Regions from separate parts of the Lactobacillus sp. ESL0261 genome, predicted to be linked through region 1. Evidence: riboswitches for the same ligand, from Rfam matches in the RefSeq annotation. Region 1 holds a riboswitch; the other holds the start of a gene.

The links. Region 1 has a riboswitch for thiamine pyrophosphate ahead of F5ESL0261_RS02600 (ECF transporter S component). Riboswitches for the same ligand answer to the same signal wherever they lie in the genome.
Region 2: linked by a shared signal. The riboswitch ahead of F5ESL0261_RS00665 (ATP-binding cassette domain-containing protein) and the one ahead of F5ESL0261_RS02600 (ECF transporter S component) in region 1 are both predicted to bind thiamine pyrophosphate.

The regions. Positions count from the first base shown of each region.
Region 1 covers NZ_REHN01000005.1:14,061-19,091, forward strand. Annotated here, with positions in the region: gene hpt (hypoxanthine phosphoribosyltransferase) at 31-600, opposite strand; gene F5ESL0261_RS02595 (M42 family metallopeptidase) at 842-1,924, shown strand; TPP riboswitch at 1,991-2,080, shown strand; gene F5ESL0261_RS02600 (ECF transporter S component) at 2,123-2,701, shown strand; gene udk (uridine kinase) at 2,794-3,435, opposite strand; gene F5ESL0261_RS02610 (GntR family transcriptional regulator) at 3,724-4,440, shown strand; gene F5ESL0261_RS02615 (GntR family transcriptional regulator) at 4,443-5,031, shown strand, end outside.
Region 2 covers NZ_REHN01000002.1:45,391-50,421, forward strand. Annotated here, with positions in the region: gene F5ESL0261_RS00655 (sucrose-6-phosphate hydrolase) at 1-724, shown strand, start outside; gene F5ESL0261_RS00660 (energy-coupling factor transporter transmembrane protein EcfT) at 764-1,417, opposite strand; gene F5ESL0261_RS00665 (ATP-binding cassette domain-containing protein) at 1,427-2,785, opposite strand; TPP riboswitch at 2,826-2,916, opposite strand; gene F5ESL0261_RS00670 (AraC family transcriptional regulator) at 3,058-3,996, shown strand; gene htpX (zinc metalloprotease HtpX) at 4,032-4,928, opposite strand; gene F5ESL0261_RS00680 (LemA family protein) at 4,946-5,031, opposite strand, start outside.

The DNA of each region.
Region 1 (5,031 bases):
AAAAGGAGTTGTCAGTTAGACAACTCCTTTTTATTTATTATTAACTAATTTAATAATTTCAGGTTTTAATACACCAATATATCTTAAATTACGGTAAAAATTCATAAAATCAAGTCCGTAGCCAACTACAAACTCATTTCCGACTTTTGAACCATAATACTCAATATCAACATCTACTTTGCGATTTGCCTCTTTGTTAAGTAAAACGCAGCATTTAACGCTTTTAGCACCACGTTTTTTAAGCAATTCTTTCATAAAATCCAGAGTCAATCCAGTATCAACGATATCTTCAACAATTAACACATCACGATCTTTAACATCTGTGGCTAAATCAGAAACAAGCTTAACTTTGCCGGAAGACTCCATTTCGTTACCATAACTGGAAACGTCCAGGAAATCAATTTCTGCTTTAACATCCATTTCTCTTACTAAATCGGTTAAAAAGAAGATGGCACCTTTAAGAGCCCCTACAATTAAAGGCTTTTTACCAGCATAATCTGTAGTAAGCTGCTTTCCTAACTTGACACACATCTGATGAATGTCATCTTCACTAAACAATTTATGATCAATAATATTATTAATATTGTCGTTTTTTGGCATTTATCTACCCTTCATTTAAAACAAATAAAATTTCTAATATTTTCGATTATATCATTTTTTGGCTAGAAAAACAGATTATTTTGAAGCAATTTAAGTATTTAGGGACTAAATTACGTACAAAAAGCATATATATTAGTAAAAGCAGTAGGATTATTTATCATCTTATTTATTTTTTAAAAGCCTGTAACTCAAGTTTTTGGTAGAATTAATAGATAAGATATTTTAAGTGGAAGGTAAAAAGATGGATAAACAACAAGAAATTAAAATGCTCAAAGCTTTTTCCGATGCTAATTCTACTTCAGGTTTTGAAGAAGAATTTGTTAAATTGTTTACTGAAACTGTGCATGACTTTGCTAATGTCAAAGTTGATGGCATGCTCAACGTTTATGCAGCTAAGAAAGAAAATGAAAAAGATCAACCGGTAATTCAATTAGATGCTCATTCCGACTCTGTTGGTTTTATTACGCAGGCTGTTCGGCCTAATGGAATGATTAAATTTGTACCATTGGGTGGCTGGGTCAAATACAATATTCCTGCTTTACGCGTCAAAATAAAAAATCGTGCAGGTGAGTATGTGCCCGGAGTAGTTGCAACCAAACCCCCGCACTTTATGACTGCAGCCGAAAAAAATAATGTACCGGACGTAGCCGATATGTCAATTGACGTTGGTTCCAGTTCTCGAGCTGAAACTATAAATGATTATCAAATTGATACTGGTTGTCCAATTTTTGTTGATGTCAAATGTGAATACAATGAAAAAAGCGGTCTATTCTTCGGTAAGGACTTTGATGACCGTTTTGGCGCAGCTGCTATGGCAGATGTTCTTGACAATTTAAAGGGCGAACAATGCGATTTTAACGTTGTTGCTGCACTTTCAAGCCAGGAAGAAGTGGGTTTGCGAGGTGCATATGTCACAGCTAGAGCTGTAAAGCCGGATTTAGCTATAGTCTTGGAATCTTGTCCAGCGGATGATACTTTTACCCCAGAGTGGTTATCGCAGACAGGGTTAAAACGAGGACCAATGCTGCGTGACATGGATACATCCTTTTTACCTAATCCTAAATTTCAGCAATATGCCTGTGATTTAGCAGATAAAAATCATATTCCGTATACTCGGTCGGTTCGTACCGGTGGCGGACAGGATGGAGCTGCAATTTATTATGAAAACGGAGCACCAACTATTGTAATTGGCATTCCAGTGCGCTATGAACATTCGCCATATTGTTTTAGTGCTTATTCCGATTTTAAAGCTTCCGTAGATCTGACGCTAGCTATTATTCGTGATCTTACAAAAGAGAAATTAGCAAGTTTTAGTCAGTTTTAAAAATACTTGTTCTTTTGAATAGAGCAGAAAAACTAGTTAAAATGTGATATACTAGTAAAAATGAATATCAGTCACTAGGGGTGCCAAATAGCTGAGAAATACCCTCTGAACCTGAACGGGACAATACCTGCGTTAGGGAAGTGTTAAATTTAGTTACTAAAGATGCTCCTAATGACTTATAAAGTTAGGAGTATTTTTATGTTTACAAGGTCTTCAAAATGGAATGTGAAGTCAATTATTTTAATTGCACTGATTGGTATCATTATGGGTGTTATTTATACCTATGGTTTTAACTGGGCTTTTAATTTAGTTAAGATGCTTTTGGTACCCACAGGTTTTGCGCCAGTAACAGACACTGTTTTTTCTGGTTTATGGCTTATGGCGGGACCACTGGCAATGTATTTTGTTCCTACGCCTGGTTCTGGGACAATAGGTGAACTGCTGGCATCAATTGTTGAAATGGCTATTGGTGGGCAGTGGGGAGCCACTACTATTCTTTCAGGTGTCATTCAGGGTGCGACTAATGAAATTGGCTTTTTTCCTAAAAAAGAGCGTTACCAAAAGTTTACCTGGAAAAGCGTATTAACCGGTGCATTCTTTGCATCATTTGGCTGTTTTATTCCATCATATATTTTATATGGTTGGAGTAAATTCAGTATGCAGGTTCAAATAGTGATGTTCATTACTAACATCATTTCTGCGTTAGTTTTTGATGGCGTTTTAGTTAAACTGATCACAAATTTGTTCGATAATGCGTTAAAACCTAAAGTTGATTAAATACGCAAAAAGGAGTAATGCCAGTAATGCATTTTGTACTTGAGCCCCAAAAGTTGGACAACTTTTGGGGCTCAAGTACGTTTACTCCTTTTTTATTGCTCTTTTTTACTTAAAATAGAATGAACTTTAGTAGTCAGCATATCAATTGCCACATCATTTTTGCCACCTTCCGGAACAATAATGTCAGCATAACGCTTAGTAGGTTCTATAAATTGATGATACATTGGCTTAACCGTGCTCAGATACTGATCAATGACAGAGTCAATTGAGCGCCCTCGTTCACTTAAATCTCGCTCTAAACGTCTAATAAAGCGAATATCATCGTCCGTATCAACATATACTTTAATGTCCATTAAATCACGGATTTCTTTATTAGCTAAAACTAAAATTCCCTCGAGAATAATGATATCAGCAGGTTCTTTATGAATGGTTTTTTTGCTGCGAGTATGCTCCTTGAAATCATAAACAGGCATCTCAATAGCTTTGTATGCTAACAAATCGCGCAGTTGCTTTTCTAATAAGGGTACATCAAAGGCATCGGGATGATCATAATTGATCTTCATTCGTGTATCCATAGGGATGCCAGTATTATCTTTATAATAAGAATCCTGTGTCATAATCAGGACATGTTCATCTTCCTGCATTTGAGCAACTATTTTTTGTGCAATGGTAGTTTTTCCACTACCTGAACCACCAGTAATACCAATCACGACAGGCTTTTCAAGTCTCGACATTGTGCCACTCCCTTTTAATCCTTAAATATTTTACTTTACTTTGCCTTTAATTACCAACGGTTAGGGTATATTTCACTTTAAAAATGCTCTGAAAAAGTTGGAAACTAAAACTAAACAAAAAAATATTGACAAGAGCTGTGGAAGCGATTACTATAAATCTGGTATCAAATATTTAAAAGATATATTTTTAAAGCAAAAATTTTAGGTATTAAATGTCTTAAACAAAAGGTGATTTGCAAAAAAAGAAGCAATTAAATAAAATAATGATACCAGAATGAAGAAGACATCATGGAATTCAAAGAAAGAACTGCTGCGGTTCAAGTTCAAGAGTATTTAGAATTTTTAATTCACTTTAAAAAAGTGAAAGAATTACCCTCACAACGCGAAATTTCGGAGAAATTGCAAGTTAGTCGCAATGCAGTGAAACATGCATTGGATGGGCTCAAAAATGAGGGACAAGTACTGGTAAAAGAACGGACTGGAATAATTTCTAACAATAAAATTGACATTAATATGCTGGGAATGGAGTCAATGACTACTGAATTTAAAAATAAGACAGTTAGCATCAAGCATCTGGCAACAACTATCGAAACAATGCCCAAGAGGTTAGATCATTTTTTTAATTCAAAAGGGTCAGTTATCAAAATTGAGCGGGTTCGGTTTGTTAAAGATATCGCCCTAACATACGAAATAACGTATTTTAGTCAGAAGAATTTTAGCAAAATGGCAAAGATTGATTTTACTAATAAATCACTTTATGAGGTTCTGGAGAAGGAGTATCATGTGAGGCCAAATTATGGTAAAGAAAGTATCTCTTGTTTTTTGGCCGATAAGAAAATAAGCAGTCTGTTGAAAGTCAAACAAGGTACTCCTCTTTATCAAGTAAACAGTTTCAATTATCAAGACGATGACTTACCAATTGAGAGTACAATTCAATATTTAGTAGGAAATAAATTTAAATATCATTTTAATGCTAATAATATTTATGATTATCAAGAGGAATAGTTTTGCTTTTTAAAGAAGTATATGCCGATTTGGATAAAAGAATTATTAATGGTGGGTATCCACCAGGTAGCACTTTACCCAATGAGGTTGAATTACAAAAAAGATATGATGTCAGTAGAACAACAATTAGAAAGGCTGTTAATCAATTAGTAGCTGAAAATAAGGTTGTCCGTAAAAAAGGAAGTGGTTTATTTGTTGCTCCAATAATTTCTAAACAAAATATTTTGGAAATGACTGGTATTATCAAGCCTTTATACTTGGAGTCAGCAGACAAAATAAAATTTAAAGAAACTTATTTAAGACTGGTTGGTTCATATTATGCTGCAGTTTTTAATGTGAGCTCACAGGAGTTATTATATGATATTTCCTTTACAGCTGAAATTAAGAATGAAATTACCTGTGAGCATTTACTTCTGCTCCTCGATAACTTTCCGGGTTTTGATCCTAATTGTCTAAAAGTAATGTCAATAATTGAAGCAGTCAATACTGGTATTCATAAACCGGATGATGTATATCAAGACTTTCAATTAATTAAAGCAACCGAAGAAATTAGTAAACAATTTCATATTCAGGAAAAAGATCCAGTATTTA
Region 2 (5,031 bases), on a different contig from region 1:
GAGTAAAAAGTATCTTAATCTTTATCAAACGGGATATTTCATCGGCAAGATGGATTATCACAAAAACCAGTTTGAACACGGAGCGTTTCAAGAACTTGATCATGGTCATGACTTTTACGCAGCGCAAACCATGTTAACACCTGATAACCGGCGCATTGTTTTTGGCTGGCTTGATATGTGGCACGCTGACTTTCCTGAACAGGCTGATGGCTGGTGTGGTGCCTTAACCTTGCCCAGAGAAGTGACTTTAAAGAATAATCAGCTATATATGAAGCCAGTTGAAGAATTAAAACAGTTGCGGCAAGAAAAAGTAATTGATGAAAAGTTGATGACTTCGTTAAAGCAGATTAATGTTTCCGATTCGCAGCATTTGGAATTGCTTTTGACAGCTGAAACTGAAAATTGGTCTGGCAGTGAGATTAATTTTGTACTCAAAAATGAGCAGGAAAATTTGGTAACACTAAGTTGGAACAAAAGGAATAACGAAGTAGTTTTAACTCGAGCTGATAAGCCGGCAGATGATTCTCAACGTTATGGCAGATTGAGACCAAAGCCCAATTTGAAAATTCAGGTATTTATTGATACCAGTTCAATTGAATTTTTCTTAAATGACGGTGAGCTGGTATTTTCAGAACGGTATTATACTTCTGAAAAACCTCAGATTTTCGTCAATGCAGATCAGTCAGTCAAAATAAATGTCACAGGCTATACTATGGCAAAATAAATTAGGCTAAAGAAAAAGTGGACCTGCAGGTCCACTTTTTTATTTTAATGTAAATAATGCCAGGTTAACTAAAAACAGGATAACAATCGACTTAAGCCAGTCACTTTTTTGAACGGGCACAGGCACGATAACTGACCGCTGGGCGTTCTCACGGTAGCCGTGAGAAGCCATGCCCTGTGCTAAATTTTCTGCCGAATTAAGCGCAACAAGAATAGCTTTAAAATATAAAACAGGTGACCAAAAGCTTAAATAAACGCCCCTCATCATGCCGGCAGTGCGTATTTGTTTAACTGCTTCCTTCATTCTGGGAACGATATTAAGAGCTGCTAAAACTCCATAGGCAAACTTACTGGGTAAATGAAAATTCTGCTCAAAAGAACGTGCTAATTCCGTGGCAGTAGTTCCTATTGATACACAGTAGATAGTCAACGTATAGACGTAAATACGACTGGATAAACTCAGTGCATTTTGCAAATTAGGCTGAGGTGCAAACCAATATAAAGTAGCAAAAACCGTAAATGCAGCAATTAAGGGCATTAATAACGTTAAAAGCAGGTTCTTCAATTTGATGTGTTTGTAGATTAGATAAATTATGGAAAAAAAGATGATTAAAAGATTGGTTAACAAGCTTGATTTAAGAGATATTTCTATCGAAATAATTAGTGCTAGAAAAAATTTAAAACTGGGATTCATGATTACACCTCATTTATTCACATAGGTTAAATGCTGGTCTTTAAAGATGAGATGATAGTCACACCAATCTGCCAGATTCCTTAGTTCATGACTAATAATTAAAAGCGTTTGACTGCGTGCTTTCTGACTTTCTTTTAATAAAGCCATTACTTTGTTAGCGGAGTCCGCATCTAACCCATTAAGGGGCTCATCAATTAGCAATACATCCTGATCAGAGATCAACATTAGTAAAATTTGCAGTTTCTTTTGTTGCCCGCCAGATAATGAATAAACCACGTGATCGAGCAGTGAATCAAGCTTAAGGGTGGCTAAAGCCTCATTTATCCTATCATCAGTGAAATAATTATTGGTTCGTTGCTTTTTGCTTAAATTGATTTCATCCGCAACGGAAACATTGATAAACTGATCGGTCGCATTTTGAAAAATTTGCCCTACTTTAAGGAGATACCTGCGAGCTGATAATTTACTAATTTCCTGCTTGTGATAAGTTAAACTGCCTGCATATGGGATCATTTTGGTCAGTGCGTTAAAAAGTGACGTTTTGCCAACCCCGTTTGCCCCAGTAATAAGAGTAGTTTTACCAGAAAAAATGTTTAGGTGTTCCTGCTGTAAAAGCAAACGATTTTGTGTAATCTCTGTATTTTTGAGTTTAAAACAAATTTCTTTGTTTTCTTCAGGTAAGGCAAAATTATAAGAAACGGATTCCGTATTTTTTTGTAGCAGTTTTTCTTTTTCACTAGCAGAAAGTTGCACCAAATCTTTACCTTGAAATTGAAACAGATTATCACAATGGCCTTCATAGTCAGTTAATACGTGATCACTTAAAATAATTGTTTTCCCTTGATCACGCAGGTAAGCTAATTTAGCAATTAAGAATTTGCGAGCAGCTGGATCACAGCTGGCAAAGGGTTCATCAAGTAAAAAAAGATCGACATTCATCGCAACAAGTACAGCTAAAGCAACTCTTTGCTGCTCGCCGCCAGACATTGTATTAATTTTTTGATCAAGCAAATAATCAATCTGTGTGAACTGAACAGCTTCATTCAAGCGTTTTGTATATTGAGTTTTATTAAGACACAGATTTTCTAGTGCAAAAATAATTTCTTCACGTGGCGTTGTCATCGTAAACTGTTCACTGGCATTTTGAAACATCATAGCTGATTTTAATCCGCCTAAATCTAGGGTACCGGTTAATTGGCCCGCAAATTCGGGATATAAATTCGCTAAAATTTTTAATAAAGTAGATTTACCACAGCCGGTTGGACCAACTAATAGTGAAAGTTCTCCAGTGGGAATAGTGAGATTAATATTTGATAAAATTTTGTTTTGCTTATCGTATGAAAAATTCAGGTTGTTTAATTTAATCAATTTAGTTACCAAAAAAAATCGTCAGGACAATGCCTGACGATGTAAAATCTTTCGTTTTCCCTTCGCTGGCATTATCCATAGCAGGTTCGACGGGTCTGTTCTCAGCCTTTGCGGCACCCCGATGTTAAATTCATTATACATAAAAGAAAAATTGATGTCTACATTTACTAGTATTCTCTCCTTAATTTAAATAACAAAATTCTATTAGTAAGATGAAAATTTGCTATATAATAAATCTATATATTCTAAAATTTGAATAAGAAGGTGAAATAATGGCAGCAGTTAAACTTGAACAATATTTAGCCAGTATTTTGGATTCAACTAAGTCCGACACTAATGAAGTAAAAATCAAACCAAAAAATATTAATTTTGATTTATTTAGAGTATTTTTGGAAAATCGCAATACTGGAGTTCATCGCTACCAAACTACAGCTTCAACTATTTTATATGAAGCTCGGGGATCGGTAAAAGCCAGAATTAATAATCAGAATTTTTTGCTTAAGGCTGGCAATATCGTTTTTTTACAGAGAAAAAGTAATTATGAAATATTGCAGCAGGGCGAAAATGATATATTAGTTAAGTTGGAATTCAACCGTAATTTTAAGATGCTGGATTTTCTGGGAAACTATTCTGTCATGGATTCACGTGAAAAAAAGGTCTTTAAGGCAATTACTGACGCTTATAATCAAAAACGCTTATTATTTTTGAATAGTACAGCACTGTCTATATCTGCAAACGCACTAAAAAAAGTAATTGATGAATATCTTAATCAGGATCTTTACACCCGTCAGGTAATTTTAGCAGAGTTAAACTTGTTATTAATTGCTGCAGTTAGAAATCAAGATTTAGCGACAGCACCTGTGACCAACCATCAATTTGTTCAAACTGATTTAGAAAATTATATTGATGCGCACTTTACTGACATAACACTTAATGACACTGCTAAACATTTTGGCTTTAATCCTAATTACTTTTCAAGTTTGGTTAAACAAAAAACTGGTAAAAGTTTCGTCGAACATGTTGATGAAAGGCGTATGCAAGAGGCGCGAAATTTGCTTGCCCGACCAGATATTTCCGTAAAAGAAATAATTGCACGGGTAGGTTACAGTGGCAAGTCCTTCTTTTATAAAAAATTTAGTGAATATTATCATGAAACGCCAGTCCAAATGCGGGCCGAATTATTTAGACAGGCAAACATCAACTTAAAATAAAAAGCAACCTTGACTAAAAAGGTTGCTTTATTTTATTACATTTTTTCTAAGCGGCTAATCCTGTCAGCTGTTGGCGGGTGACTGTCAAATAAGTGAGCAAAACTGCGCTTTTTACGTACAGGATCTTCAATATACATGCCGGCACTGCTAGGGTCGGCTTTTTTCATGGGCTCGGAACCGTCAATCTTTTCTAAAGCAGAAATCAGTCCTTGCGGGTTGCGAGTTAATTCTACTGAAGAGGCATCAGCCAGATATTCCCGATTTCGCGATAATGCCATTTGCGCTAAACTGGCACAAATAGGACCCAGAATTAACACAAATACAATAGCCACGATCTTAAAAATGACAACAATAGTACCACCATTGTCGTTATCGCTGTCGCGATCATCGTCAATCCACCAAATATAGCGACTGGCAATACCTGACAAATAAGAAATGACACCAACTAATACTGCGGCAATAGTAGAAACTAAAATATCATAGTTTCTAATGTGAGAAATCTCATGACCTAAAACGCCTTCCAGTTCTTCGCGGTTCATCATGTCAAGTAAGCCCTGAGTAACTGCCACAGCAGAATGGTTGGGATCACGTCCGGTTGCAAAAGCATTAGGACTAGGATCATCAATAATAAAAACTCGCGGCATTGGCACCCGACCGACCAGTGCCATATCTTGTACAACGTGCCACAGTTCAGGATTATCTTGCTCTTGGACTTCTTGAGCATGATTAAGACTCATAACCATATTGGCCGGGTTAGGCAGGACAATTAGCATGTAAATCAAGCTAAAAACCACAGCAATAATTAATCCTAAAACAGGCCGGTTGCCAAAAAGATAACCAAGTCCTGCCCCTACAAGTGCCAAAATAATGATAAATAATCCCATAATCCCAACGGTTTTACGTTTATTGCTGGCAATTTGTTGAAATAACATAAAAGTTGACCTGGTATTTAAAACTTAACTTTAGGTACTTCTTTTTCAGATTCACTGGTTTGTAAGTAGTCAACTTTCTTAAAGCCGTGAATGTGAGCAACAA